Regions from separate parts of the Fictibacillus sp. S7 genome, predicted to be linked through region 2. Evidence: riboswitches for the same ligand, from Rfam matches in the RefSeq annotation. Region 2 holds a riboswitch; each other region holds the start of a gene.

Region 1 (9,841 bases), 360 kb from region 2:
ATCTTTGTCAAGTTTAAAGACGTTGGCGTTAATGTAAGGGAAGTTGGCGCCTTTAATCGCATTCTGCAAGTAGTCCAATCCATAGTTGAATTCGTGGTTTCCGAATGTAGCCATGTCATAGCCCATCTGATTCATCGCTTTATAGACGGGGTGGATCTCGCCTTTTTTAAGAGGATCGATTTTGGCTTTATATGTTCCAAGCGGTGTTCCCTGAATCAAGTCCCCATTGTCTACGAGGACACTGTTTTTTACTTCTTTGCGTGCTTGCTTTACAAGTGTGGCTGTCTTGGAAATTCCAAGAACATCGGAAGGTGCAGCTTTATAATAATCATAGGCTACAAGATTTGTATGAATATCGGTAGTTTCCATGATACGAAGATTGGTAGGTGATGTGGAAACTGGTGTTGCGAGGTTCTTGCCAAAATTGCTGGTATCGCCGTTGTAATTCTTTACGACAGAAACCTGGACCCAGTAGGATGGATTTTTGGAATTGAAGTGTGCTGAAAACTCGGAGCTTTTCTTGATGTCGGTTTTAACCGCTCTTTGTGATACGGTTTTTTTACCCTTCATCAGCTGGAAAACAACTGCTTCTTTGCCAGGGTTCCCTTTTTGAGGAGTAACGGTGACAGAAGCATTTGTGCCCTTGGAGAAATCCACATATGGAGCGGATATTTTAAATGGTTCTTTTGGCGCAGATTTCTTGGCAGGTTTTGCTGCCGCAACCGTTGGGTTAGCCAATTGAGAGGAAACTAGTCCAATGGCGAGAGATGAGGCCAGTAACTTCTTGAAAGTTCCAGTAAATGACATAGATTCACAGCCTTTCCTTATTTTGCACTGCTCAAATAATATATCACGAAAGTCCCAGAAGTTTGTAGAGTTTTTTGAATTATTTTAGGCGCTGGGACAAAAGGATGGAGGCAGATGGAGGAAGGATTATGGCGCTCTATGTAGAAATTTCTTTTGCTGGCGGCTGATCGATGTTTCAGCTGTTCTATATAGAAGGAGGAATAAAAGGATGAGCGTCCTTCCATGCCAAGGCTGCAAGGGATTATGCTGCGGTCCAGTAGCGGTAACTGAAACAGAGTTGAAAAAAATCAGAAAGAAAGTAAAAAGCATGCCTCGTAAACTACGGAATGAACTTGAGCAACAGACGCGCTTTTTCGGAACGTGCATCTTTTATGACATGGAAAAAGACCGGTGCGGAATATATTCAGCCCGGCCGGAGGTCTGTCAAAAATTTGGCTACCATAAAGAGTTGGTCTGCTTCAAAAACCCGGGACTGGCAGTTGATGGCCAGCCTCTTGAACACAAAACGATCGGGGTTTTGTCGGTGGATTATACATGGAACGATTTTAAGTAAAGCTTCTTGCGTAATTTTTGTTGCTCTTAAAAGTAGGTGTTTTCCCTTCCAGGCTGCTGCTTTTTTCATTTTCGAGGATCTCGCACCTTTCACTACAACAACTTATCAATGAAGGTGCAGGAAAATTGCTCCCAAGCAACAGTCTTTTTGTAAGGGCTATTAATATCCTTTATTATAATCCACGGCATTAATGGAAAGGGATTTATCGTCGAGATAGTCTTTCAGATTGGGAATAAAAATATCCTCGATGACGCGCTGGTCGTAATACTCGGTGGACCCTGCTGTGTGGGGAGTGATAATGACATTCTCCATATTCCAAAGAGGACTGTTGTTGTCAAGCGGTTCTTTTTCAAACACATCAAGACCCGCTCCGGCGATTTCTCCGGTATTCAGTGCCTGGATCAAATCCTCTTCCACTACAATGTCACCGCGTCCGATATTGATGAAGAAAGCCGTGTTTTTCATGTGCTGAAATTCTTTTTTGCCCAGCATGCGGTTCGTTTCCTTGGTTAATGGAAGGGTCACAACCAAATAGTCACATTCAGGAAGCAGATCGTGCAGCTCTTCAGATGTATACATTCTGTCAATATATTGCTCAGGTTTTCCCGAATGGCGCATACCAAGCACCTTCATTCCAAAGGCTTTGGCAATTTTGGCTGTTTCACGTCCGATGGCACCTGTTCCGAGAATGCCCAGGGTTTTGCCATGGATTTCAAGCTTCAGGTTGGAATGGTCCCATGTTTTGGATTGCTGGTTGCGCACGTATGTATGTATTTTTCTCGTGAGGCCGAGCATGAGCCCAAAAATGGTTTCGGAAATAGGGAAAGCATGGACGCCGTTGGCGCTGGTCAGTTGAATATTCTCGGAGGAAAGGCGGTCGAGCGGAAGATTGTTAACCCCGGCACTCCAGGTTTGTACCCATTTTAAGGGCGCATTTTCACGATCTAGCGTGTATTCTTCCATTCCTTTTTTCCAGCCGGCAATGATCTCTGCATCAGGAGCTTCCTTTTGCCAAATCTCCTTGTCCTTGCCTGTCACAATGGTCCAATCGGGAATGATTTTCTGTACCTTTTCCACATAAGAATCGTCAATATTTTGAGCAATGAGCAATTTACGTGCTGTCATCTTATCCCATCCTGTCTGTGTGTTTTTGTCCAGTTTACCAGAAGGTGAGAAATTTTTGTGTAAACATGCTCTTGGGCTAAAGTGTTCTGTTACGATAAGAAAAAAGGAGGAAGTCACTTGAAGGCGATTATAGTAAAAAACTTTGGAAGTTCAGAAAACATGACATGGTCGGAAACAGCTGTCCCTCAGATTGGTTCCGATCAGGTATTAATCAAAGTAAAAACTACTTCTGTCAATTATGCCGATATTAAAGCAAGGGTAGGGACAAAAGGGAAGGGGAATCTTCCATTTATTCCAGGACTGGAGGCAGCAGGGATTGTGGAGAAGGTTGGTCCTGATGTGCTGAACATCCATGAAGGCCAGAGGGTGCTTGCCTTTCCCCATGATGGTTCCTACGCGGAATATATGAGAGCAGACGCTCAATTGACATTTCCCATCCCGGACAATATGACATTTGAGACGGCAGGCTCCTGCGGAATTGTTTCCTTTCTTTCGTATCACCTTCTGGCTAATCTTGCAAAAATGATAAAAGGGGAAACGGTTCTCATTCATTCTGCAGCCGGAGGTGTAGGCACTACGGCCATACAGACAGCCCTTGCCCTTGGAGCAGGAATGGTGATTGGGACGGTAGGAAATGAACAGAAAATGCAAATTGCAAAGGACGCCGGTGCTCATTATGTTGTTAATTATGAAAAAGAAAATATCTCTCAGCTTGTAAACGAGCTCACAAATGGAAAAGGGGCCGATATTGTTCTTGATTCAGTAGGAGAAAAATTAACGGATCAGAGCTTTGACTGCCTGGCCAAGTACGGAAAGCTTGTGGTATTTGGAAATTCGTGCGGAGAGTACGGCACCATTCCAGCCGGCAAGCTGCATTCGAGCTGCCGTTCGGTTTTGGGCTTCAGCCTTGGAACCACAAGAAAAGAGCGGCCTGAAGTACTGCAGAAAATGGCTCCTCATGTGTTTCAATTACTGGAAGCGGGCCAGCTGAAAATCAACATCGGAAAGAAATTTCGTCTAGATGAGGCAGCGGCAGCCCATGACTGGGTGGAAAGCAGGAAAAGCACTGGTAAAGTTCTGCTAATGGTAAATGAATAAATCAACATGTTCTGTAAGACCTTCTGTTTGTGAGACTCGATAATTTTTTACAAGATTTACGTTAAACAGACAGGATTTTCAGGTTTGTAAACGGAATAGTTAACGAGTGCATCTATTCACAGACTTAAACAGCCTGTTCAGGCAGAAAGGACGTGCGAAATTATGAAAGCGCTCTCTAACTTTTTTACCGCTCTCGTTCAACGGTTCTTACCGGATCCTTTTGTGTTTGCATTAATCCTTACAATCGTTCTTTTTCTCTCAGGAGTAATTTTCACCCATCATAGCCCTATTGATATGGTGGAGTTCTGGGGATCTGGATTCTGGAACCTCCTTGCCTTTGCCATGCAAATGAGCCTTGTCCTTGTTACCGGACATGCACTTGCGAGCTCCCCGCTTATTAAAAAGTGGATGGTCAAACTTGCTGGAGTAGCGAAAACTCCGGTACAGGGTGTGATTCTTGTTGTTGTAGGCTCCGGAATCGCCTGTTTCATCAACTGGGGTTTTGGATTGATTGTAGGGGCGTTGTTTGCAAAGGAAGTGGCCAAGCGTATACCGGGATCCGACTACCGGTTTCTGATTGCTTGTGCCTATATCGGGTTTCTTACCTGGCATGGAGGATTATCGGGGTCTGTTCCCCTTGTGGCTGCGACGCCGGGAAATCCAATGGAAAAAACGGCAGGACTGATTCCGCTCACTCATACCATTTTTACGAGCTATAATTTGTTTATTACTCTTGCGCTGCTTATCGTTCTGCCGATTATGGCCAAGATGATGATGCCAACAGGAAAAGATGTGATCGGGATTGATCCGAAGTTGTTAACAGAAGATGAGGTTTCTGCGGCTATCGCCACTGCTCCTGTTGATACGAAAAAAACATTTGCGGTTTCCATGGAAAACAGTCGGCTGCTGAGCTTGGTCATCTCGGTTCTCGGATATTCTTATATTGTTTATTACATAGTTCAAAACGGATTTAAAATCGATATAAATACTGTTAATTTACTGTTTTTCACGACCGGTCTCCTGCTGCATGGTACACCGCTTTCCTACATGAATGCTGTTTCCAATGCGGCAAAAGGTACCGCAGGCATTTTGATTCAATTTCCGTTTTATGCGGGTATTCAAGGGATGATGGAGCTTTCTGGACTGGGCGGAATGATTACCAATGCGTTTATTTCTATTTCCAATCCTTCAACCTTTCCGTTCTTTGCTTTTCTAAGCTCAGGATTTGTAAACTTTTTCGTTCCGTCAGGCGGCGGACATTGGGTGGTACAAGGTCCATTCATCATGCCTGCGGCCAAGGAGCTTGGCGTTGACTCTGGCGTTGCTGCCATGGCGATTGCCTACGGTGAAGCCTGGATGAACATGGCTCAGCCGTTTTGGGCGCTGCCCGCACTGGCGATCGCAGGGCTCGGGGCGAGGGACATTATGGGCTATTGTGTGACCACGCTCCTGGTTTCTGGTGTTATCTTTACGGTAGGTTTGTCGTTTTTTTAGTCATTTGCAAAGGGGGACTGCTGATGGAAGTTACTGCTTTTGACGGGATTGCTGCTCGGCTGAGGGCTGCCGGCTGTGTTTACGCGGAAGAAGAAGCACGGCTGTTGCTCTCTGCTGCAGTGTCTCCCGAAGAACTGGACAGAATGACAGAAAAGCGAGCAGAGGGAGTGCCTCTTGAGCATGTAATGGGTCATGCGGATTTTTGCGGATTTCGGATTGAGTTAGATTCTCATGTATTTGTTCCCCGCCGGCGTACCGAGTTTCTCGTACATCAGGCTGCAGAGATAATAAGGGCGGGAGATGCTGTGGTGGATCTTTGCTGCGGCTCAGGAGCGGTAGGGGCCGTACTTGCCGAGCTTAAGCCTGGGATCAGGCTTTACGCAACTGACATTGATCCTGCAGCTGTAATATGCGCGCGCCGGAATGTTAGCAAGGCGGACGGAAAGGTTTTTGAAGGGGACTTATATGAGCCGCTGCCAAAAGTCTTGCTTGGAAGCGTGAATGTTCTTGTGGTAAACGCCCCTTACGTTCCTACGAATGCAGTGTCATCTCTTCCGGCAGAAGCGCGTATGTATGAAGACCGGATAGCGCTGGATGGCGGCTTGGACGGACATGATATCCAGCGGAGGGCAACGATTGAAGCAGGATCCTGGCTCGCACCTGGAGGAAGTCTGCTCATGGAAACAAGCTCCCGCCAATCAGCAGAAACATGGCGGATTTTTCAGGAGCAGGGCCTGAGTTCAACAGTGGTCTGTTCCTCAGAGCTCCAAGCAACGGTGGTTATTGGCACCAAGTAAAAAAGCCGGATCAGCGCGTTTTAGCTGATCCCGGCTTTTCCCGTCTGGCGTCTTATCTTTTTGCTTTTCGGTAACCGGCTTTTTGGGCTTCTGCCTCTGAGCAAAACATGACCTCGGCTTTTGTTACATCATAAGATTGGCCGCCGGGAACATGGTAGATCATCGACTGCTTATTTCCTTTAATGTTGCATTTTCCTTTGGGTTTCTCATTTGAAGGGGGATTGGCAGGCTGTTTGTTTTCATTAGAAGATGGGCTCTTGGAATTTTCATGAAAACCGTCCTTCTGGGCATAGTTCTCGATGGACCAGATGCCAACCCCTTTTTGCTGGGCTTTTTCCTGTGTGGCGCGGAACTGGTCTACATATTTTGTATTGGGCGGATACACATAAGCGACCCGGGCCAGTCCTTTTTCCAAAAGCAGCTGGTTAAAGTTTTGTTTGCCAATCCATATGTAAGCAAGCAGTCTCCCATACTTGTCACGTTCGGAAATATCCAGCTCAACGCCTACTTTTTTACCGGTTAACTGTGTTTTTGTAAATTTTGAGCTCTCCGGACCGAATGGCTGAACACCAAGCCTTGGGTGTTTCGTTTCGGGAGTATCCACTAGCAGCATACGGACACGTTCTGTTTTTCCATTCTTGAATTTAACATCGAGTGTATCTCCATCTACTACATATGTGACAGTTGCTGGTGTGCCTTTAATCGAAGCGCTCTGCCCATCGGGACTGCTGCTCTCCTGAACCGGTGAGCATGCGGCAGCCAACACAGCTAGTAAACATACCATTGCTATACTGAGCAGCTTTTTAAGGGGATTTTTTTCCACGATCTTCTTTCTCTCCTCTATCTATGTATTGCCGATGATTTGTAAAATCACAAAAGTTATTATACTACGTTATTTACTCACAGAGTGTTTTTCAATAAAAAAAGCATCATGATCGATTAGATCGTGATGCGGTCTGTGGCTGACTGGCGGTTAAGCCAGTTCAATGTTTGGGCAAGAAGTTCATTAAAATGATGGATAGAAGAAAAGGTATGATTCGCTCCTTTAATGAGCTTCAATTCACTAGTTCCATGAATTCTATGGGAGCAGCTGTCATAGAACTGGGTGCAGTATACGCTTGGAATGTCTTTATCCTCTGTTCCATGGAGAAGTAAAATGTCACCTGTAAACTGTGCCAGCTCCTTCATGGGATGGTAGGATTGAAGGGAATGGAGAAAATCAGCTTTTAATGAATATCCCAGATGATCAACATACCCTTTTGTCGTTAAACTTTGGCATTCATCCTTTCCAATAATATTCACGATATCATCGTAGGGATTTCCTACCGAAGCCCAGAGAATCAGGTCTTTTACCCTCGGATCGACTGCCGCAGTCTGAACCGCCACGGCTCCTCCCAAACTATGGCCAAGGAGAATGATCTCCCTGGAATCGACGCAGGGCAGCTTTGAGGCATAATCAATAGCAGCCTGTGTCTGACTGATTAAATCTTGAAATGTATTTTCTCCATAGCTGCCTTCGCTTTCTCCACAGCCGGCATAGTCAAAACGCAAAACGACAAACTCGCTCGCGGAAAGCTGCTGGGCCGTTTTAACAAAGAGGCGGTCCACACCGATTCGGTTGCTTGTAAAACCATGGCAGATGATGACAATCGGCAATTTGGCCTGGAGAATTCCTAAAGTGTGCCGGGGATAATGAACGGTGGCGGTTAACTTGCAATCCTTCCATAGAAACCAACCTTGCTTTTCCATATGAACAACTCCTCAATTCTTTATAATTAACTAATCTTATCTTTTTAGTAGGAATTAAAGTTAAATAAAAACCCCTTCTTATAGAAACATAAGAAGGAGTTGAATGAACGAATCACGTCAACACATTTCTTATCTTTCAAGCCAGCAGCTTGTTGAAGTTGGCACAGTGCTCATAGGGGAGTCTGTTGCCGAGGCTTCACAGGGTCAATTCCCTCCGCCTCTCTGGATAAGAAGTATATCATTTTAATTTAATGTATGATATTTTTAATAGTTTGTCAATTGTATAAGATAAGTTGATTATAGAATATGAACCAATTCAAAAAAGGTATCAAAAATAATGCATTTGTCCCTGCCTTTTCTTCTGAGTATGTTGGCATTAAATCTTATATATTGTAAAATAATAACATAGTAAATTATTAGAATGATTAGGAAGAAGGTTAAGCGTGTTAGAAAAGATCAATCATCAGCTAGAGCGATTCATGCCACTCATTACCCCGGTCAGTGTACTCTTGGGCATGCTTTTGACACATGAGCTAAAAAACTTTCTGTTTCTCGTTCCGTGGATTTTTGCGTTTATGACATTTTCGGGCAGCCTTGGCTCAAATTTTACCCATTTGCGCAATACGTTGTCTCGTCCTGTCCCCATTTTTATTGGGTTGGCCATTCTGCACGTTTTTATGCCCTTGTGGGCCTGGGCAGTGGGACACATAGCGTTTCCCACGGATCCTTACACCATTACTGGACTGGTGCTTGCTATGGTCATTCCATGCGGAATCACGAGCAGCATGTGGGTTTCTATTTATAAAGGAAACAGCACCCTTGCTTTATCCATCATATTAATTGATACATTGTTATCGCCTCTTGTGGTTCCATACAGTCTTTCTCTCTTTGTCGGAGAGTCTGTAGCCATCAAGGTATGGCCAATGGTCAAGGACCTGCTGATTATGATTGTCATTCCTTCCATTGTGGGTATGATTCTAAATCACAAGACGAAGGGAAACATCAAATTGACGTTAGGAAAACGGATAGCCCCTATATCGAAAATTTGTATGGCAGTTGTAGTCGCGATTAATGCATCGGTGGCAGCTCCTTATCTGAAGCATGCGGATAAAAAACTGGTGTGGATTGGAATCATTGTCTTTTTCATTGCAGCCAGCGGATATTTAGTGTCTTTTTTAGTCAGTATTTTGCTGAAATATGATAAAGAAACAATGGTTTCCATGGTTTTCTGCGGTGGAATGAGAAACATCAGTGCGGGTTCAGTTATTGCCCTCACTTATTTTTCCCCTTTGACAGCCGTACCTGTCGTGATCGGGATGCTGTTTCAGCAGATCCTTGCATCGGTCTATGGTTTTGTTTTGTCTAAACATTTTGGAAGACAGATCCAGCATCATAACAATGAAAGCACATCGGCATAAAAAAAGGAGTCCCTAAGGCTCCTTTTTTGTCATTATTTTTCCTTTTTAACGGATAGGATGAAACGTACCAGCAGTGTTTCAAGCTGCTCATCCTTGATCTTTTTTCTGTTGAAATGCTGGTGAATGTGTTTTTTTAGCACTTCATTGCTCATCACCATTCTCCTTTCTTCTTTGTTTTACTGTGGTTTTCTTGTTTTTTTTAGTCAATCCCTGCCTGCTGTCGAAAGAAGGGGTAATATGTCTTATTCGATATATGTACGAAATTTGAATTTTTGTGATTATATTACCATTGTTGCTTGTTTATATTTCCGGATTTGAGGAGGTTGAAACCTTTTTAAAGAAAAAAGTGATAAAGGATTTTTATGCCTATTTAATCCCAAGATATTTTATTTTTTTCTACGATCTGGAAAAGTATCGGGATACACTCAGAGGGTTTTATATTAATTTGGAAGAGGAAGTTCCAGGTCCGCTTTTAAGGGACAGTGAAGATGTGATTCGCACGATTGAAAATATTGATGAAGTGATGGAACAGTATAAAGGCAACTATGAATGTTTTTATGAAAAATTTTGCGGATGGGAAAAAGGAAATGCAACCAAACAGGTTGTAGAGCACGTGTTTAAATCGTAGATGATTGATGCCGGTGATGATCACCGGCTTTTTTTGATGGAGTTTACAGGAACATATGTTCGTTTGATATTTTGATTATGTCACCTAACGTGGTTTTTGTCTACCATTTTTTTTTAAAACTGTTGAAAATTGAAGAACGATAAAACACGGAAATATGTGAATTCGTCAGGAT
Region 2 (9,841 bases):
TTCTAGCCATTTCTAATTCCTCCTCTTATGGTAAAAAGTAATTTTTCAACAGTAGTTATCTTGGTACTGTTGAACTTAGAGAAACAATATCCCCTTTTCGTTATCGTTAAACGACTTGAGGAGAAGTTAGTACGATTTTCCTTACTGGGTTGCCTTCTTGTGGTAATAAAGGGTGATTACCGAGAAGAAACGGACAGTTTTATTAACATTTGAAAGAGGATTCTAATAAAATAAAGGGTATTATAATAACTAAGAGGAATATCAATCGTTTTAATACTTGTTCTTTAGAAGAAATAGGAGAGATGATTGATGGACAACAACAGTGATAAAGTTATAATCGTTGAAGGCAAATCTGACAAGGATAAGCTGATCTCCATACTGAATGAGCCTGTTGAAATTATCTGCACCAATGGAACAATGGGGCTTTCACGCCTCGAAGAACTGGCAATCGAAATTGAAAACAGAGATGTTTATATATTGGTTGATGCAGACGAAGCCGGTGCAAAACTGCGAAAAATGCTGCAAAGAGAACTTCCGAACGCTGAACATTTATACATTCATAAGATGTACCGGGAAGTGGCAAAGACACCACTCATGTACCTTGCTAATATTTTGCTGGGTGCCCGTTTTACGATAAATAAAAATTGTTTGGGATAGGAGGAATGTATGTACCGCTTTTGCCTGTTGCTGCTGCTGATCTTGACTGCATGTTTTTCTGAGGAGACCGGAAAAAAAGAAAAGCGACCACAGGAAAAAACAAAGATCTTTGCAAAGAATTTAAACGTCCCCTGGCAGATCGATTTTTATAATGGAGAGACCTATATTTCTGAAAGGACCGGGAAAATGACGAAAGTGACAAAACAAGGAAAGAAGGTTCCTGTGTCATTATCATTTTCCAAAAAGGTTCTTTCAGAAGGGGAGGGTGGTTTCCTTGGCTTTTTATTTGATCCGGAGGCCGGGGAGAATCACAGGGCTTATGCCTATTACACATATCAGGAAAAGGGAAAGGTGTACAATCGAATCGTCTCTTTAAAAGCAGGACAGGCATCCTTGAAAGAAGATCGTGTGCTCCTTGAAGGGATACCTGGAGGGTCGATTCATAATGGCGGAAGAATCAAATTTGGACCTGACGGAAAACTGTATGCAACCACCGGAGATTCAGGGGATGATTCGCTTGCCCAGAACAAGGACAGTCTTGCTGGAAAAATTTTAAGAATGAATGCCGATGGATCCATACCAAAGGATAACCCGTTTAACCATTCTTATGTGTATTCCTACGGACACCGCAATCCACAGGGGCTTGCATGGGATGGAGACAAAATGTTTTCAACTGAGCATGGTTCAACCAACTATGACGAAATAAACGTGGTCAAAGCTGGGAAAAATTACGGGTGGCCGGTCATTAAAGGGGATGAATCCAAAGAAAACATGGAAAAGCCTCTTCTTCATTCGGGAAGAAAGACATGGGCACCGTCGGGTATTGCCATCAAGGACAGCAAGATTTATATTGCCTGTCTGCGCGGAGAAAAGATCATTAAAGTAAACACATCCGGCAAGCAGATGGAAACGATGGCGAGCAATCATGGCCGTCTCAGGGATGTTCAAGTTCATAACGGGGCGCTTTATTTCTTAACTAACAATAAAGATGGCAGGGGAACACCGAAACAAAATGATGACAAGATGCTCGAAATGAGCAGTTTTTAAAGGATTGGGGAGAAGTATGAAGGATTTAACTAACTTAGAGACACAGGATTATATTGAGGAGTCGGCAGAGGTACCGGCGGCTCTCTATATTCAAACACCACTTTGCGGCACCTGCAAAATGGGCAGGCGAATGCTTGAGATCACACTGGAAGCGTTGGACAAGCCAGGAAACAAACAGCCCAAGGTGGGCGCAATCAATTTAAATGCCATGCCAGAACTGGCTGAAAAATACAACATTACCAGTGTACCGTGCCTCCTTTTTTTAAACCGCGGGATTGCCGTACGCAAGATTTATGCCATGCAATCTGTTGATTTTTTGTATCATAACTTAAAAAAGTACCTTTAAAGGCACATTCAGTGTCTTTTTTCTTTTTTAGGGGGTGTTTTTTAAATGTAATACATGGTTGGTGTGGTAAAATAAAACAAAAATATGTAAATCATTTTACATCACATTTCAGCCATTAAAACAGATGAAATTCCCTTGAAAAAGCTATGATACCAAGCAAGTCAGTGGTAATTTCTGATTTATCGGCACAGAAGCTAGTTTTTTCTTTTTCAGAAACGTGACAGAAAGATTACAAAAAGGCGGTAGTCCTGTAATATTGTTATACAACTGTATCCTACAAACCTACAAATCAATGGTATAAATGTATAGGAGAGCTTGAAACTTGTTTGCTCCTGTCGACTTTTGGGGAATTTCGTCCTCCGAAAGTTAAAACAACCTGGATTTAAGAGGTGAAATAATGTCAATGTCTACTGCATTTGTATCAAGAATAAAAAACAGCGCTAGCGCTATAAATAACATTGAAGATAAAGTTATGAACATCCAAAGAGGAAATGATTTTTTACGAAATGAACTGATTGAAGCCTATCAGCCCTTTATTAAAAAGGTGACATCAAAGGTTTGCAGTCAATATATAGATCGAACAATGGACGAATTTAGTGTAGGTCTGTATGCATTCAATGAGGCAATTGATCAATACCAGGAAGGACAGGGAAGCCGATTCCTCTCTTTTGCTGATATGGTGATCCGCAGAAGAGTGATTGATTATATTCGTAAAGAAGTAAGGCAGAACCGGTTAATTTATCTCCAGCCTGATGAAGAGGACGAAGAAGGCCGCGTTGAGGATAGCTATGCTGAACAAAAAGCGGCAATGGATCATTATGAAGAAAGCATTCAGGCTGAAAATCGTGTGTATGAAATTGAGGAGTATCAAAAGCTGCTAAAAGATTTCAACTTGAATTTCAAAGTGCTAAGCAAACATTGTCCGAAGCACGTTGATGCACGTGAAAATGCGAAAGAAATTGCCCGGCTGCTCGTTGAAAACCGGGAAATGGCTGAGTTTTTATTGGAGAAAAAACAACTTCCCATAAAAGATTTGTTAAGCATGGTCTCCTGCAGTCGTAAAACGATAGAGCGAAATCGAAAGTATATAATAGCGGTATCGCTAATATATCTAGGGGACTTTAAAGCGTTAAAGTCTTATATTCAGCCTTAAATAAGGGGAAGTTAAACGGTTGTAATTATTCGTGTGGCCTAAAAGCTGGCTCATGATGGTTATGATACGAAGCAGATCCTTCGCCTTCAGGGGGGATATGTGGAATGAAGAACGGTATTTTGATGGAAGTTAAGAAAGGAAAAGCGATTCTTTTAACAAAAGACGGGTCATTTGTCTCGGTTAAACTGCCACGGGGAAAAAAACTGGTGCCGGGAATGGAATATGACGTCTCTAGTTTATACAGAAGCAAGACCAGGCGCTTTTTTCTTCCTTCACTTTCTTTGTCTATAGGAGCACTACTCATATTTGTGTTATTTTCGGGTGTAAACCCGTTGAGCCGCAACGACCATACTGTTGCGGCTTATGTCAGTTTTGACGTGAATCCGAGCCTCGAGGCTGCGGTTAATGAAAATCTTCAGGTCGTTCAAGTAAAAGCGTTCAACCCGGAAGGAGAAAACCTGATCCACTCCCTTCAGTATGCGAAGGATGTCAGCCTGTTTCAATTTGCTTCTTCACTGTTGAATGCTTATGACCAACAAGGTTATCTTTCCAAGAATCCGGACGTGCTGATTGCGTCTACTATTGTGGATCAAAGTGATAAAAAGATGTCTTCATCCCTCCAAGATGCTGTAACAGCCATTAAACGCAATGCTGCTGTCTATAATGAGAAAGCAGCCATCGACATCAAGAGCCTTGATATAAAAAAGCGTAATGCAGCAAAGAAAAATGGAGTATCGCCAGGGAAATATTTGATGTATCTTTATGCAAAGCAAAACCATGATCCGCTTTCTTTAAAAGACGTCAAAAAGATGTCATTTTCCGAGCTGAAAAAAAAGATGGAGAAGAAAAACGACCAGCAGCATAAAAAGAATAAGGAAGACATGGAAGTACCCGAAAAAATCAAGCGGAACGAGAGAAATATCCAGCCTGAAAAGACCCATCCAAAAAAGGCGGTTAAACAACCATCCGCCAAGACTGAACCAGTAAGAAAAACCTCATATAAAGAAACGAATAAAAAAGCGGATTCGATGCAAAGCAATAAAAAAATGACAGTTAAATCTGCTGAACCTGCCCAGCAGGAGAATAGGAAAGTGATGAGTCAAAATAATCAGGCCGAGTTTCATTCATTCGGCTCTGTACATAAACATCCGGATAAAAAATGGAAGAAACCACCGGGAAAAGGCCAGCCAACGCCGCAGCCTTCTTTCCGAAATTCACCGAAGGATCAAAACAAGATGAAGGTGAAAACCGTACCCGTCCATAAGAAAAAGATGAACAAAGACAAACCGGGGCCGCAAAAACAACGGTTTAACCATGAGAAAAAGTGGGGCAGAGGCCAAGCCACGCCCAAAAAGGAACATCCAGGTCATCGTCATCAAAAGAAAGCAAGCTAAAAATCGACAGAAGGACCCTTTAACTGTCGAAGGATCCTTACAGGAAGAGGGTCCAGCCTCCTCGAACCCTTTTAGAAGGGATATAACGAGGGGGAATTTTGATGAATTGGGATCAATGGGTGGATCATATTCAAAAAACAGATTTTCTCCGTCCGCTTGTGGGGAATGAGAGGGCGAGTGTATCACTGGAAGGGAAAACCATCTGTATCACCTTTATCAACACCATCACGGAGAAGCAAAGAAAAATACTGCTTTCAGGCAATGATGAGGAATTACGGCTTGTTTGCAATGGTGAAAGTCATTTGAGCAAACTGATCAAACAAGGAAAGCTGTCTTTTACAGGGACATACAGAGAACAGTTAAAACTCGAATCATTACTGTACTTGGCCCGCAGTCAACGAACAGGGACAAAAGAAATGGTTTGACAGTAAATGTACGTGATGATAAAATCCATACTGCAAGCTGAAAACTTAAACATTTCGTTCTTATCGCGAGAGGTGGAGGGACTGGCCCGATGAAACCCGGCAACCGTTAAACAGCAATCCTGTTTAAAATGGTGCCAATTCCTGCAAAGCGCATGCTTTGGGAGATGAGAGATGGCGCATATAAATTCAATGCCCTTCTGCTCATATTCGCAGAAGGGCATTTTTTATGAAAGTGAGGAATCCAGTCTTTTGATAACTTTAGATGCAGTGCGCAAGATCTTTAAGACGAAAGACGGACCGGTCAATGCGGTTGACCAGGTCAATCTTACAATAGATCAAGGTGAAATTTTCGGAATAATAGGATATAGCGGTGCCGGAAAAAGTACGTTGATCCGTATGCTGAACATGCTGGAACGGCCGACGAGCGGAAGTGTAACGGTAGCCGGACAGGATTTGTCCAAGCTGAGCAAGAGCGAGCTTCGGAAAGCTCGTCAGGAAATCAGCATGATTTTCCAGCATTTTAATTTGCTTTGGTCCCGTACCGTAAGGGAGAACATTGCTTTCCCTCTTGAAATTGCCGGGGTGGCAAGAGCTGAACGGTTAAGAAGGGTGGATGAACTGATTAAACTGGTTGGCCTCGAAGGCCGGGGAGAATCTTATCCGTCCCAGCTGAGCGGAGGACAAAAACAGAGGGTCGGTATTGCCCGGGCATTGGCCAATAACCCAAAAGTGCTTCTTTGTGATGAAGCGACATCGGCGCTTGATCCGAAAACCACCGACAGCATCCTGAATCTGTTGGTTGAGATTAACGAAAAACTCGGATTGACGATTGTCCTGATTACTCATGAAATGCATGTCATACGGAAGATCTGCCATCGGGTGGCTGTCATGGAAAACGGAAGAGTGGTAGAGCAGGGACCAGTCCTGGACGTCTTCCGTCATCCTTCCGAGGAAATTACGAAAGATTTTGTGAAGCAGATCACAGAACCGGAAGAAACAACGGATGTGATTAAACAGCTGGCTTCAGAAAAGCCGCAAAACAAGATTGTACAGCTGACATTTGTCGGAGGACGCGCTGAGCAGCCTATTATCACAGAGGTTATCCGAAAATTCAACGTTCAGGTTAACATTCTTCAGGGCAAGGTTTCACAAACACAAAACGGTGCATATGGATCACTCTTTATACAGCTCGAAGGGGTTGATTCAGAAGTTTCTGATGCAATCAATTACATGAACCAACAGCAAGTCGAAGTGGAGGTGGTTTCATATGAGTAATCTGTTCCCGAATGTAGAATGGGATGTGATGTTAACATCTACAGGTCAGACGCTGTACATGACTGCAGTAGCTGTTATTGCCACCTTCGTTATTGGCTTGTTTTTAGGATTGGCTTTATTTCTTACGGGGAAAGGAAACTTGTGGGAGAACAAGCTTTTTAATGTAATTACAGCGGCAATCGTTAATATTTTTCGTTCGATACCCTTTATCATCTTAATCATTTTGTTGATACCATTTACACTCTTCTTGGTTGGCTCCATGCTTGGTGCCAATGCTGCGCTCCCGGCACTTATAATCGGGGCAGCGCCATTTTATGCACGAATGGTTGAGATCGCTCTCCGAGAAGTGGATAGAGGAGTCATTGAAGCTGCGAAATCCATGGGATCGAGCAATACCCAAATCATATTTAAAGTGCTTATTCCTGAAAGCTTGCCCGCTTTGATTTCAGGGATCACTGTAACCTCCATCGCGCTTGTGGGCTATACCGCAATGGCTGGTGTGGTTGGCGCAGGGGGTTTAGGTGACCGGGCTTTTCTAGACGGTTTCCAGCGTACACAAAATGATGTTACGTTTGTTGCCACAGTTATTATTTTGATTATCGTCTTCCTTATCCAATTTATCGGGGATACTATTACCCGACGCCTGGATAAACGATAAAAATAGACAATCAGGAGGAAAACCATGAAAAAATTGATTACACTCATTCTTTTGTTGGCCATGACAACAGCCCTTGCTGCGTGCGGTGCAAACAGCGGAGGAGACAAAAAGCTTGCTGATAAAAAAATTGTTGTAGGGGCATCCAACGTTCCGCATGCCGAAATTCTTGAACAGGCTGTACCGCTAATGAAGAAAAAAGGAATTGATCTTGAAATCAAAAAGTTTCAGGACTATGTATTACCGAATAAAGCTCTTGCAAATAAAGAGATTGATGCCAACTACTTTCAGCATATTCCTTATTTAGAGTCACAAATGAAGGAAAACAAAAACTACAAATTTGAAAATGCAGGCGGAATTCATATTGAGCCGATCGGTGTATACTCCAAAAAGTATAAATCGCTAAAAGACCTTCCAAAGGGCGCAACCATCATTATGAGTAATTCTGTAGCCGACCATGGCCGTATGCTGTCACTGCTTGAAAAAGAAGGGCTGATCAAGCTCAAAAAAGGCAAAGGGTATAATGCTCAAATCAAGGATATTGCAGAAAATCCAAAGAACCTTAAATTCAAAGCGGATGTTGAAGCAGGACTACTTCCAAAAGCCTACCAAAATGGTGAAGGCGATGCGGTGCTGATCAATACCAACTATGCGATTGATGCTGGATTGAATCCTCAAAAAGATGCGATCGCACTTGAAGGCGCAGATTCACCGTTTGTCAATATTATCGCTGTACGTAAAGGCGATAAAGATGCCAAAACAGTCAAAACCCTTGTGCAGGTTCTTCATTCAAAAGAAATCCAGGATTTCATTAAGAAGAAGTACAAAGGAGCAGTTGTACCAGTAAACAAATAAGGTGCCATAAAAGGACAGCCACAGGCTGTTCTTTTTTTTGTCCCATTGTAATAAAGTTAGATGACTTAAAACTAACCAATCAGGGAGGGGTACAAGATGGACGTTCAACAGCCAGTGGGATTTTGGATCAGGGTAGGAGCCTGTTTGCTGGATGGCATTATTATCGGCATTCCATTAGCTATCATTGGTTTTTTAATTACCGGAGACTTTGCTTCCGGTCAACCGGGAGAAAATTGGTACCTCGATATCATCAGTTTCCTCTATGCCCTATTGCTGCCCATCTATTGGCACGGGTACGTGGTTGGAAAGAGAATCTGCGGGGTTCGGATCGTTAAAGCTGATGGCAGCAAGCTGGGGCTTGGTGCCATGCTGATGCGAGTTCTGGTCGGAGGGATTATTTACGCAGTAACGCTTGGAATTGGATTGATTGTCAGTGCTTTTATGGTTGGGATTCGAAAAGATAAAAGAAGTATTCATGATTTTATCGCAGGAACCTATGTCACCCATCTTCCGCCTCAAAAGGAAGGATAAGTAAAGAAGACGGCTTCCAGGTCCGGGAGCCGTCTTTTTTGTTTTCGTAACTTTGTTGCTGGAAATTCCCACAAAAATGTTTCTATTCTAAAACAATGGATGTAATCTCCGGCCTGCAAAAGAAGCGAAAGGGAAGGTGGGTCGTTCCCATTCCTCTGTTGGTATACAAATGTTTCTCTTCTGACTCATAATGGCCGGTGTGGAATTTTCTTCCCATACGTGAAGTGATAATTGGCCCGTACAGCGGCATCCGCACTTGACCGCCGTGGCTGTGGCCAGACAGCTGAAGATCGATGGGGAATTTTGAGCTTACCTTAAAATAATCCGGTTCATGGGCGAGAAAAAGTGTGAACTGATCCTCCGGAATGCCCTCCAGAGATTTCTCAATATCTGCCTCTCCTTGCAGGTAGTCATCAAGTCCTGCGATATAGAAGTTGTCATTCCCCTTTGTCAGTTTCCTGTTCTCATTTACAAGCAGTTCGAAGCCGCTTTTTCTCAATAGCTCAGAGATCGTATCAATGTCTTCAAGGTAATCATGGTTTCCGAGCACAGCGAATTTTCCAAGCGGAGCTTCAATACTTTTTAAGCCTGGTATGCTTTTTACTGCAGACCAGCGAGAACGTTTCGAATTGACCAGGTCTCCGGTAAAAATGACAAGGTCCGGTTGCAGCTTCTGTATTTTTTCAGCCATCTTATTGATATGTCTTGTTCTGAAATGAAATCCAAGGTGGAAATCACTGATCTGAACAATATGTACCCCTTTAAACGCTTCGGGAAGGCGAGGCAGTTTGATGGTCACTTTCTTAATGTCAAACCAGTAAGGCTCTATGAATGAAGAATAAATTGCGGCAGTGCCTGCAACAGCTGCTATTGTCCCTAATCCAACAGATCCGGCTATCAATGATTTTTTAACTTTTTCCTCTTCCATCTCTTTCTCCTTCTGTTTTCTTATAACGTCTTTTCTCTCATTATATTCCCTTTTTAAGTGGAAACAAAAATTTCTGTTGGAAAAAGTGAAAGGCATAAGACAAGAAGCATTAACTCATACTAAGACTTGTCTACTTTAAGGACAGGAGGATGAAACAAATGGAACATCAAGAAATGCCCGGAAAGAATTCAACGCAATTTCATTTGATCAGGTATAAGGAAGGCCTTGGAAAGTATACGGACCATATGCCCGAACTGGCTCATTCCTACAATGAATTTACCCGTCACTGCTTTAAAGAGGGGGAAATCACTGAGAAAAATAAACAGCTGATTGCCTTGGGAATCAGTATTTGTGCCCAGGACGAATATTGTATTATTTATCACACAAAAGGGTGTCTGGATCAGGGAGCCAGTGAGAATGAAATCCTCGAAGCTGTTGGAGTAGCAGCAGCTTTTGGAGGAGGTGCGGCGATGAGCCAGGGAGTGACACTGGTACAGGAATGCATTCAGGAATTAAATAATCCCATGCAGTAAAAAGGAGTTCCAGAGGGAGCTTCTTTTTTCGCTTTTCAGAAA
Region 3 (9,841 bases), 340 kb from region 2:
TCAGCGGAAAGAGTCGTTTTACCGGTTCCGGATAAGCCGAAGAAAAGGGCGACATCGCCTTCCTGTCCGACATTTGCCGAGCAGTGCATGGAAAGTATCCCTTTTTCGGGAAGGATATAGTTCATAACTGAAAAGATCGATTTTTTGATTTCACCGGCATATTCTGTGCCGCCGATCAAAACAATCCTTCTCTCAAATGATATAATAATGAAAGTTTCTGAATTTGTGCCGTCTACCTCAGGATCAGCCTGGAACCCGGGAGCGGAGACCACGGTAAATTCCGCATCCAGTCCCTTTAGCTCTTGAGCTGTAGGGCGGATAAACATTTGCCGGGCGAACAGATTATGCCAGGCGAATTCGTTCACGACCTGAATGGGTAGGCGATAAGCATGATCAGCGCCAGCAAAGCCTTTAAACACAAAAAGTTCTTCTTGCTGGCCTAAGTAATGAAGTACTTTTTTGTAAAGCTTATCAAACTTTTCTTCATTAAAAGGCTTATTGATTTTGCCCCAGTCTATTTTTCCGCTTGAACTGGCTTCGTCCACGAAAAACTTGTCTTCTGGAGAGCGTCCAGTGTATTTTCCAGTTGTGGCTCTGAGAGCACCTGTCGAAGATAAAATCGCTTCGTTGCGGAGCAGTGCTTTTTCAACAAGCATAGGTACTGGGAGATTTTCATGAGTAGCTGCGCTGTTTAGAATATCATCTAAAGTCGTCGTTGAATCAACCGTATTCATGTTCGCAAAACCGTCCTTTTAAAGAATATATTAATCACCGTCAACATGACTAAATTTGAAATTAGTATAGCACATTAAAATAAATAATGTATACTATTTTATTTAACATTTTACGATTTGGTTCGAAAATCAGGCATTATCCTCTGATCAGCACTGGCAAACATTATTATCAGACATAGTGACGCTGAAAATTTCTATCTGGATGAGGGAGGGATGCCATTTCAAGTTGACAGGTTTGTCGAACTGCGCTATTATATTTCGGGAACGGCTACTCTTATTCCGAGTAGGTGGAGGGACAGGCCCTATGAAACCCAGCAACCGACACTTCGTGCCAAAAAATGAAGTGAAAAGGTGCTAACCTGCAAGGTGAACAAGCCTTGAAAATAAGAGGTGAAGGCGTAGATATAAGACCTTTTCCCTCGTGTATGATGATTTAGGGAAAGGCTTTTTTTATGTCTCAAAATGGTTTGAACCTGAATATTTTACAAAAACAAAGTATCCATATAGGAATGAGTACCGTATCTTATAAAAATATTGCTCTATGCGTTAAATAGAGAAGGAGGATCTCAATTGTCTAAAAGTCGTCGTCTTTTTACATCTGAATCAGTTACAGAAGGGCATCCGGACAAAATTTGTGACCAAATTTCCGATGCGATCCTGGATGAAATCCTGGCTAACGATCCAAATGCCCGTGTAGCTTGTGAAACTTCCGTAACAACCGGACTTGTGCTGGTTGCAGGGGAAATTACTACATCCACATATGTTGATATTCCGAAAGTGGTTCGGGAAACCATCAAAGAAATCGGTTACGACCGCGCGAAATATGGTTTTGACTCCGAAACGTGTGCGGTTCTGACATCCATCGATGAGCAGTCTGCTGATATCGCGATGGGGGTTGACCAGGCGCTTGAAGCTCGTGAAGGTTCGATGACGGATGAAGAAATTGAAGCAATCGGTGCTGGTGACCAGGGTCTTATGTTTGGCTATGCCAACAACGAAACACCTGAACTCATGCCGCTTCCGATTTCATTGGCACATCGCTTGTCCCGCCGACTGGCTGAAGTGCGCAAAACGGAAGAAGTGCCTTACCTTCGTCCAGATGGTAAAACTCAAGTAACGGTTGAATATGATGAGGATGACAAGCCGGTTCGTATTGATACGATTGTCATTTCAACTCAGCATCACCCTGAAATTTCACTTGAACAAATTCAGGCGGATATTAAAGAACAAGTAATCAAGCCTGTTGTACCTGCAGAATTGATTGACGAAAATACAAAGTACTTCATCAACCCGACAGGCCGTTTTGTAATTGGCGGACCACAAGGGGACGCCGGTTTGACTGGCCGTAAGATTATTGTTGATACGTATGGCGGATATGCCCGTCACGGTGGCGGAGCATTCTCCGGGAAAGACGCGACCAAAGTAGACCGTTCTGCAGCATATGCAGCACGTTATGTTGCGAAAAACATTGTTGCATCCGGTCTTGCTGACAAAGTTGAAGTTCAGCTTGCCTACGCTATTGGTGTAGCTCAGCCTGTATCCATTGCTGTAAACACGTTTGAAACAGGAAAAGTTTCTGAAGAGGTATTGGTTGATCTTGTGCGCAAGAACTTTGACCTTCGCCCGGCAGGAATCATCAAAATGCTCGATCTTCGCCGTCCGATTTACAAGCAGACAGCTGCTTATGGACATTTCGGCCGTACAGACGTTGAGCTTCCTTGGGAAAAAACAGATAAAGCAGAAGCACTTAAAGAACAAGCAAACGCATAATAAAAAAGCCGGTCTTCCATTGGGATTCCCACTGGAAGGGCCGGCTTTATTTTTTGAGCGGCAGATCAGGAGGCTTATGCTCCAGGGATTTTATGAATACAGGAAATTTGAGGATTGTTGGCAGATTGAATCCTGACTGGAAAGTGGGATTTATTTCTTTTACAATCATCAAATCGTGTTCCTGTAGCGCTTTTTTCATGTAACCCCTCCTGAACATTATAAATGGTTGGTAACGAGATAAGAATTAACCAAGAAAACGGAAAAGATTCCTGAACTGATTCCCAGCATCATGCCTGCGAGGACATCTGTGGGATAATGCAAGCCAAGGTACATCCGGGAGATTCCGACAGAGAAGCCCAGCGGAACAAGAATCCAGAGCAGACCGGGGTGGATCAGGGACAACGGGATAATGACGGAGAAGACCGCTGTTGTATGCCCGGACGGAAAGGAATGGTCTTTCAGCGGATGACTGAAGGTTTTTGTACCCGGTATCATGAGGTATGGGCGCTTGCGGGGATAGCATTTCTTGGAGATGGCCACAGGGATATGGCTGAGTACGAGAGACAGGAAACCTGCGGCAGCAAATATTCTTGCATTATCAGGTGCAAAGAGCAGTACGAGAAGAGTGGTAATGATCGTGGCAGTTGCACCTCCAAAGTGGGTAATGGCGTTAAAGTACTTGTCCAACAAACGATGCTGCAGCCTGCTGTTTACCCATTTGAATAACCTGCATTCTTTTTCATAAATCCACCCGGTCACTCTCGCCATAAACATCCTCCTGTCTTAATGCTGATTTCTCCTTAAGCATACAAGTGGATGTTTGTCCCGATTTTAAGGAAGTATGAAGAGTTTGTAAAAATAAAAAACCACTGATGAATCAGCGGTTTTAAGAAAGACTGTCAAAAAACGGTTTTTCGGTCGCGTTCTTCTTTCAGAATTTCCACAGCCTCCCGGAACCTCATGGAATGGATAATTTCACGTTCCCTCAAGAAACGGAGACCGTCATTGAGATCCGGATCGTCCGACATGTCAATCAGCCACTGATAGGTGGCGCGTGCCTTTTCTTCAGCTGCTATGTCTTCATAAAGGTCTGCAATCGGATCTCCTTTGGCCTGAATGTAAGAGGCGGTCCATGGAACACCTGCTGCATTATGATAAAAAAGAGCACTGTCATGGTTCGCATAATGGGCATCCAGTCCGGCGTCACGCATCTGTTGAGGCGTGGCGTCTTTGGTAAGTTTTACAACCATTGTGGCAATCATTTCAAGGTGAGCAAATTCTTCTGTGCCTATATCGGTCAACAGCCCGATGACCTTATCGGGAATGCTGTACCGCTGATTCAAGTAACGCAGAGCCGCCGCAAGCTCTCCATCGGCTCCGCCGTATTGTTCAATCAAAAATTTAGCGAGTCTCGGATTACAGGTGCTGACTCTAACCGGGTACTGAAGTTTTTTTTCATAAATCCACATGGTCACCCTCCAATAAAATTACATTTACACTTGCCACGGCCAAGGCCCTTTGTTCCAGTCCCATGGTGTACCTGAATAGCTGTTTCCGTACTGCTGCATGGGACCATATTGGGATTCAATGGCTTTTTTCAGTTTTTTTCGCTCCCGTGCATAATGATTAAACTGATTAATGCTTGCGGTGTCATTTGGATGGGTATCAAGGTACAGCGTTAATTCTACCAGAACAAAATCCACAGCCTGCAATTCTTCCAGGAGTCTGTAATAGTCGGCAGGAAGGCTATTTTCCATATGCATTAACTCCTCCGATCATAAGGGTTTTCATAATAATCGTAGAACGCCGGCCAAAGGGTTCCTTTCTGTAATGCTTCCCTTGGGGAAAACTGCGGCAGGTTCGGCGGCTGGAACGTCATATACAGTTGCGGTGGAGTGCGGTAGTACTTTTTGCCGATGGGAGGACAAGGGTCAAACGGACTGTGGTAAGGGGTATAGGATTTTATCGGTTTCAATAATTTCACCTCCAAAAAAAGGGCTCTTACTACTTTATTGAACAAGAGTAGGAAATATGACTTTAAGGTAAACGCGGCTTCTGGGGTTTATCCATTTAAATAGGAAATCATCTTGTGGTATGATTTATCCAGAACATGCAATATGTACGGAAAAAATTTTGGGATGAATGGAAGGGGAAGCCATGTACGAAGGAATCCATCACGTTTCACTAGTGGTAACTGATTTGAAGAAAGCGTTGTATTTTTATGAAGGCATATTGGGGTTCAAAGCAGACAAAGAGCGCCCGCAGTTTGGTTTTCCGGGCGTATGGTACAATTTTGGCGCAACTCAGCTTCATTTGATCGTAAACCCGCAGGGAAAAGCATTAAGAGGAACGGATGACCTGGATAGCAGGGATGGCCATTTTGCCATACGGGTGACCGATATTCCGGGGTTATTGAAAAAACTGGATCACTTCAAGGTGCCATATCATAATAAACCCGAGAATAAGACTCCATGGCACCAGGTATATGTATGTGATCCGGACGGCAACTTAATCGAGTTTAACGGCGATCGTCAATCGGATTCGGAAAGCGACTTGTAATACTGCCCTTTTTCCTGATATTCACGGCGAATGCGGTTCATATCGGCGATGTCGTCAGCATTTAATTCCCGAATCACTTTGGCTGGACGGCCAAACGCCAGGGAATTTGGCGGTATCTTTTTTCCTGGGGGAACGAGGCTGCCGGCTCCGATAAATGCGCCTTCGCCAATTTCAGCACCATCAAGGACCAGTGAGCCCATTCCGATCAGCGCATTTTTCCGGATGAGACTGCTATGTAAAATAACACTGTGTCCAACCGTCACTCCATCTTCAAGGATCAGGGGGCGGTTGGGGCTTTGGTGAAGAACCGAGTTATCCTGAACATTTACGCCATTGCCGATAATCGTGGGGGAAACATCTCCGCGTATGACAGTGTTAAACCAGATGGAACTGTTTTCTCCGATGGTCACATCGCCGGTAATGGTTACATAATCTGCAATATAGGCGCTTTTTGCAATGACTGGATTTTTTCCATTGTAAGGGTAAATCAAACGTATCACATCCTGTTTTCAAATAAAATCGGGTTTTTAAACTGTTTTTAGCTTTTCATTCTATTCTATCAAAGGATAATTATTTCGAGAAGGGGATGCTGTTATGTGGAAGTGGGAAACTAAGGATGTAGTAAAAGGTGCCGTTATCATAGTCCATGGCGCGGGGGAATATCACGGCCGCTATGAATGGCTGATTCAGCAGTTTAACGCCGCAGGCTTTCATGTCTTAATGGGAGACCTTCCCGGACAGGGAACGACCACCCGCCGCCGCGGGCACATTGATTCTTTTGATGAATATATTCTCACGATAGAAGAATGGATTACAGAAGCTGAGCTGTATTCCCTTCCTGTATTCCTTTTTGGCCACAGCATGGGAGGACTTGCCGCTATCCGTGCGGCAACGGAGAGGAACTTTACCTTAAAAGGCATCATTCTTTCATCACCATGCCTGGGGCTTGCGAGTCCACCAAAGAAGGGAATTGAAACACTTTCCAGGGTCCTGAACACAGTGGCTCCTTCCATCAAATTTTCTGCCAATCTGGATCCTGTCAACAAAACAAGAAATGAACAGGTTCTTCGGCGGGATGCTTCTGATCCGCTGCTGGTGGAGAAGGTGTCGGTAAGATGGTACCGTGAGCTTGTAAGCGCCATGAAAAAGGCTCATCAGGAGACGGACCGCTTTCCGAACGTGCCGCTTTTGGTCATACAGGGAGGAGACGACCGGATTGTGGATAAACGTGCGGTCCGCAGCTGGTTTAACCGGCTTGAACTCCATGATAAAATGTATAAAGAATACCCGGGCTTGTATCATGAAGTGCTGAACGAGCCGGAACGGGATGATGTTTTTAAATTTATGAAATCGTATTTAAATCTTTATTTTTGATTTTGGATGATTGCAAGGGGTGGAAAATTGAAATGAGTGTACCGAATCAACCTTGGGCATTAATGTATCGCATCTATCGCAATGTTCTGCCCGATGTAGCACTTTTTTTAGAGAAATGGCGGGAAAAGGCAGAGACCATCCCCAATGACGAACTTAGAAAACAGGCTCTGATGAGCATTGATACAAAGGAATTCCATTGCCAGGGAGGAGCCATACTGGCTCTTCTGGCAGGTGAACAGCGGCAAAAGGTTATTGAATTTGTGGTAGCCTATCAGACAATCAGCGACTATTTGGATAATCTCTGTGACCGAAGCACTTCACTTGATCCCAAGGATTTTGAAGCGCTGCATGAATCAATGATTCATGCGCTGACACCGGGGGCTGAAAGGAAAAATTACTATCGTATGAGAGAAGACCAAAATGATGGGGATTACCTTTGGAGCCTGGTACAAACGTGCCAGCGCATTCTTTCGGAAATTCCGCATTATTCTTCCATCGCGGATTCACTGCTTGATCTCGCACATTATTATTGTGATTTGCAAATACATAAGCATGTGATGATTGAGGAACGGGTACCGAGGCTGCAGGCCTGGTACCGCAGCCACAAGGATTCGCTGCCTGCCATGAGCTGGTACGAATTCTCGGCCTGTACAGGCTCGACTCTAGGTATTTTTTGCCTCGTCTCCTACGCTTCGCAGGAAAGTTTGACTGCTGAACAGGTTCAGGTCATTAAAAACGGCTACTTTCCCTGGGTTCAAGGTTTGCATATTCTGCTCGATTATTTTGTGGATCAGCAGGAAGATGAAGAGGGGGGCGACCTCAATTTTTGCTCGTATTATGAAAACGGAAATCAGCTTCTGGAGCGGTTTGGCCATTTTGTTGAACAGGCCGACCACAGCATTCAGCGGCTGCCGGACAGCAAATTTCACAAACTCATCAACAGAGGACTGCTTGGTATCTATCTTGCCGATCAGAAGGTTGACCGCCACCCTGGGATAAAGAAGGCGGCCGGCAAGATCATGAAGATGGGCGGAGGAATAACCTATTTCTTTTATATGAACCGAAGATTGATGCAGCGACTCAAGCCTTCTGTATAAAAAGAGCGGATACTGCACATGCAGTTTCCGCTCTTTATCTTTTTTCAATCGCCACAATAAAAGGAGGATTGTTTTTTTGATTAATAAATCCATATTGCAGGACATGGGCTTTTTGCTGATCCAACTGACTGGCATACTCTAAAACAGCATCCCGTTCTTTCTTTCCTTGTTCATGGCCGTGGTAGATGACCAGTACGGCGATTCCCCCGGGAGCAAGCAGCTCATAAAGCTGTTCCAGTGCCTCTATTGTGGAATCGCTTTGTGTAACAATCTCTTTATTTCCACCGGGCAAATAGCCGAGATTAAAGATAGCAGCTTTAATCGACCCGTGGTATTCCGCCGGAATGGCAGATGTCATCGTATGGTGGCCGGCGTGAAAAAGGGTTACATTGTCAAATGCCTGTTCTTCCAACAGACGGCGGGTGGTGTTTTGAATCGCCAGTTCCTGAATGTCAAATCCAAACACACGGCCTCTCTTACCGACCAATCGGGAAAGATAAAGCGTATCATTCCCGTTTCCGCATGTGGCATCGATAACAGCACTTCCATCTGACGCAGCGGCTTCGAGCAATGTTCTTGCAAATGGCAATATTCCTTGTAGATTCATAGCGGCCTCACCGTTTCTTCAGAATAATATTTTCCCTGGTAACTGTTTCTTCGTTCAAGTTCGCTTTCGATCGCGTTCAGGACTTTCCATTTATTCATGCTCCACATCGGGCCAATCATTAATTCAGGGGGCCCATCACCCGTAAGGCGGTGTATCATCATTTCGGGGGGGAGAATCTCAAGCTGGTCACATACGAGATTAACGTAGGTATCAAAGTCGAGAAACTGAAGCATTCCCTTATCGTATTGCTTGACCATCGGCGTTTTTTTTAACAGGTGAAGCAAATGGATCTTGATGCCCTGTACATCCAGCTTGGCTACTTCTCTTGCCGTTTCCATCATCATTTCTGGCGTTTCCAGTGGAAGTCCGTTAATAATATGGGAGCACACCCGAATATTATGTTGACGGAGCTTTTGCACACCTTCTACATAGGTTGGGTAGTCGTGGGCACGGTTGATGAGAAGGGCAGTCCGTTCATGGACCGTTTGAAGACCCAGCTCGACCCACAGGTAGGTTCGTTCATTGAGTTCGGCAAGATATTCAACCACATCGTCAGGCAAACAGTCGGGACGGGTGGCAATGGCCAGTCCGACGACATCCTTTTGCTCCAGGATGGGTTCAAACATTTCCCGCAGTTTTTCCACGGGGGCATAAGTATTGGAAAAAGCCTGAAAATAGCCAAGGTATTTCCCTTTTTTCCATTTTCGGTGCATACGTTCTTTTACCGTATGAAACTGGGTGATCAAATCATCACGACGGTCCCCGGCAAAATCCCCGGATCCGCTCTGCGAGCAGAAGGTACAGCCGCCGTATGCTGCTTTTCCGTCACGATTTGGACAGTCAAAGCCGCCATCAAGAGGGACTTTGATAATTTTTTCATCAAAACGGTTTCGTAGATGGGTATTCCATGTATAAAAACGCTTGTCGCCAAAATGGGCGGGAACGCTTAGGTCTGGCAATTAGATTCACTCCTTAACTTAACGAAAATGCTCACTATCGCACTATATGCCATTTTAGCATGGGAGAGTCCATTCTCCAACATTCGGTGAGAGGGGAGGAGGAGGCAGGTTTACAATTGTCAGCACGCAGAAAAAGCACTACAATACTTAGGGGTATTCTTTTGCTGAAATGGGGGGCAAGGTATGCCAAAGTCCTTTGGCTGCTGATTATCGGCATGGTCCTGAATGAACAGGATCAACTTTTTTGTGGCAGGTGAATACGATTTACATACATGGCATCTCGGAAAGTCGCTGACTGCTGCGGGAATTGTGCTCATGATCAATTCGGGCGCCGTGGTGCTGGGCAATCTGGCTGGCGGCCTGTTGTTTGACAGGCTTGGTGGTTACCGGGCCATTCTTGCCGGAGTTCGATCACCCTTCTTGCCCTTGTTCTGTTAGTGTTTTTCTTATTAGCATGGCACTTACGCAATTGTACGACAGAAAGATTGCTGTCCTCGAGCTTTCGCAGAAAAAGATCGTTTGAAATAAGGAGAGTTGAATGGAAAATTTCATGGCTTTTAATTTTCAGGAACTGCCGTTTGTCATCATTTCATTGGTTATTGCATTTACCATTCATGAATTTGCCCACGCATTTACCGCTTATCTATGCGGTGATCCGACAGCAAAGAACCAGGGCCGGCTTACCCTTTCGCCGATTGCCCATCTTGATCCCATCGGCACCATTCTCTTGCTGATTGCCGG

Evidence for each region. A riboswitch is a leader RNA that binds a small molecule or an ion and turns the genes downstream of it on or off. The one in region 2 is predicted to bind S-adenosylmethionine.
Region 1: linked by a shared signal. The riboswitch ahead of DMO16_RS20075 (alpha/beta hydrolase family protein) and the one ahead of DMO16_RS21805 (methionine ABC transporter ATP-binding protein) in region 2 are both predicted to bind S-adenosylmethionine.
Region 3: linked by a shared signal. The riboswitch ahead of metK (methionine adenosyltransferase) and the one ahead of DMO16_RS21805 (methionine ABC transporter ATP-binding protein) in region 2 are both predicted to bind S-adenosylmethionine.

Annotation. Positions count from the first base shown of each region.
Region 1 is NZ_QJKL01000001.1:3,925,829-3,935,669, forward strand. It holds gene DMO16_RS20040 (bifunctional 2',3'-cyclic-nucleotide 2'-phosphodiesterase/3'-nucleotidase) at 1-807, opposite strand, end outside; gene DMO16_RS20045 (YkgJ family cysteine cluster protein) at 1,016-1,360, shown strand; gene DMO16_RS20050 (D-2-hydroxyacid dehydrogenase) at 1,520-2,485, opposite strand; gene DMO16_RS20055 (quinone oxidoreductase family protein) at 2,603-3,583, shown strand; gene DMO16_RS20060 (TIGR00366 family protein) at 3,746-5,077, shown strand; gene DMO16_RS20065 (putative protein N(5)-glutamine methyltransferase) at 5,101-5,874, shown strand; gene DMO16_RS20070 (thermonuclease family protein) at 5,927-6,697, opposite strand; gene DMO16_RS20075 (alpha/beta hydrolase family protein) at 6,814-7,623, opposite strand; SAM riboswitch class I at 7,750-7,856, opposite strand; gene DMO16_RS20080 (bile acid:sodium symporter family protein) at 8,067-9,041, shown strand; gene DMO16_RS20085 (CDP-glycerol glycerophosphotransferase family protein) at 9,388-9,669, shown strand.
Region 2 is NZ_QJKL01000001.1:4,289,379-4,299,219, forward strand. It holds gene DMO16_RS21770 (KGG domain-containing protein) at 1-10, opposite strand, end outside; gene DMO16_RS21775 (toprim domain-containing protein) at 310-657, shown strand; gene DMO16_RS21780 (PQQ-dependent sugar dehydrogenase) at 667-1,704, shown strand; gene DMO16_RS21785 (thioredoxin family protein) at 1,721-2,050, shown strand; gene sigI (RNA polymerase sigma-I factor) at 2,454-3,203, shown strand; gene DMO16_RS21795 (anti-sigma factor domain-containing protein) at 3,308-4,597, shown strand; gene DMO16_RS21800 (hypothetical protein) at 4,699-5,022, shown strand; SAM riboswitch class I at 5,080-5,193, shown strand; gene DMO16_RS21805 (methionine ABC transporter ATP-binding protein) at 5,272-6,297, shown strand; gene DMO16_RS21810 (methionine ABC transporter permease) at 6,290-6,955, shown strand; gene DMO16_RS21815 (MetQ/NlpA family ABC transporter substrate-binding protein) at 6,980-7,807, shown strand; gene DMO16_RS21820 (RDD family protein) at 7,904-8,338, shown strand; gene DMO16_RS21825 (metallophosphoesterase) at 8,421-9,266, opposite strand; gene DMO16_RS21830 (carboxymuconolactone decarboxylase family protein) at 9,425-9,799, shown strand.
Region 3 is NZ_QJKL01000001.1:4,629,213-4,639,053, forward strand. It holds gene pckA (phosphoenolpyruvate carboxykinase (ATP)) at 1-734, opposite strand, end outside; SAM riboswitch class I at 1,006-1,124, shown strand; gene metK (methionine adenosyltransferase) at 1,305-2,504, shown strand; gene DMO16_RS24515 (hypothetical protein) at 2,551-2,703, opposite strand; gene DMO16_RS23520 (phosphatase PAP2 family protein) at 2,721-3,272, opposite strand; gene DMO16_RS23525 (manganese catalase family protein) at 3,404-3,973, opposite strand; gene DMO16_RS23530 (spore coat protein CotJB) at 3,998-4,261, opposite strand; gene DMO16_RS23535 (spore coat associated protein CotJA) at 4,267-4,479, opposite strand; gene DMO16_RS23540 (VOC family protein) at 4,662-5,063, shown strand; gene DMO16_RS23545 (gamma carbonic anhydrase family protein) at 5,036-5,554, opposite strand; gene DMO16_RS23550 (alpha/beta hydrolase) at 5,658-6,437, shown strand; gene DMO16_RS23555 (tetraprenyl-beta-curcumene synthase family protein) at 6,470-7,534, shown strand; gene DMO16_RS23560 (tRNA (mnm(5)s(2)U34)-methyltransferase) at 7,569-8,141, opposite strand; gene DMO16_RS23565 (TIGR01212 family radical SAM protein) at 8,138-9,100, opposite strand; partial or broken gene DMO16_RS23570 (MFS transporter) at 9,316-9,546, shown strand; gene DMO16_RS23575 (site-2 protease family protein) at 9,639-9,841, shown strand, end outside.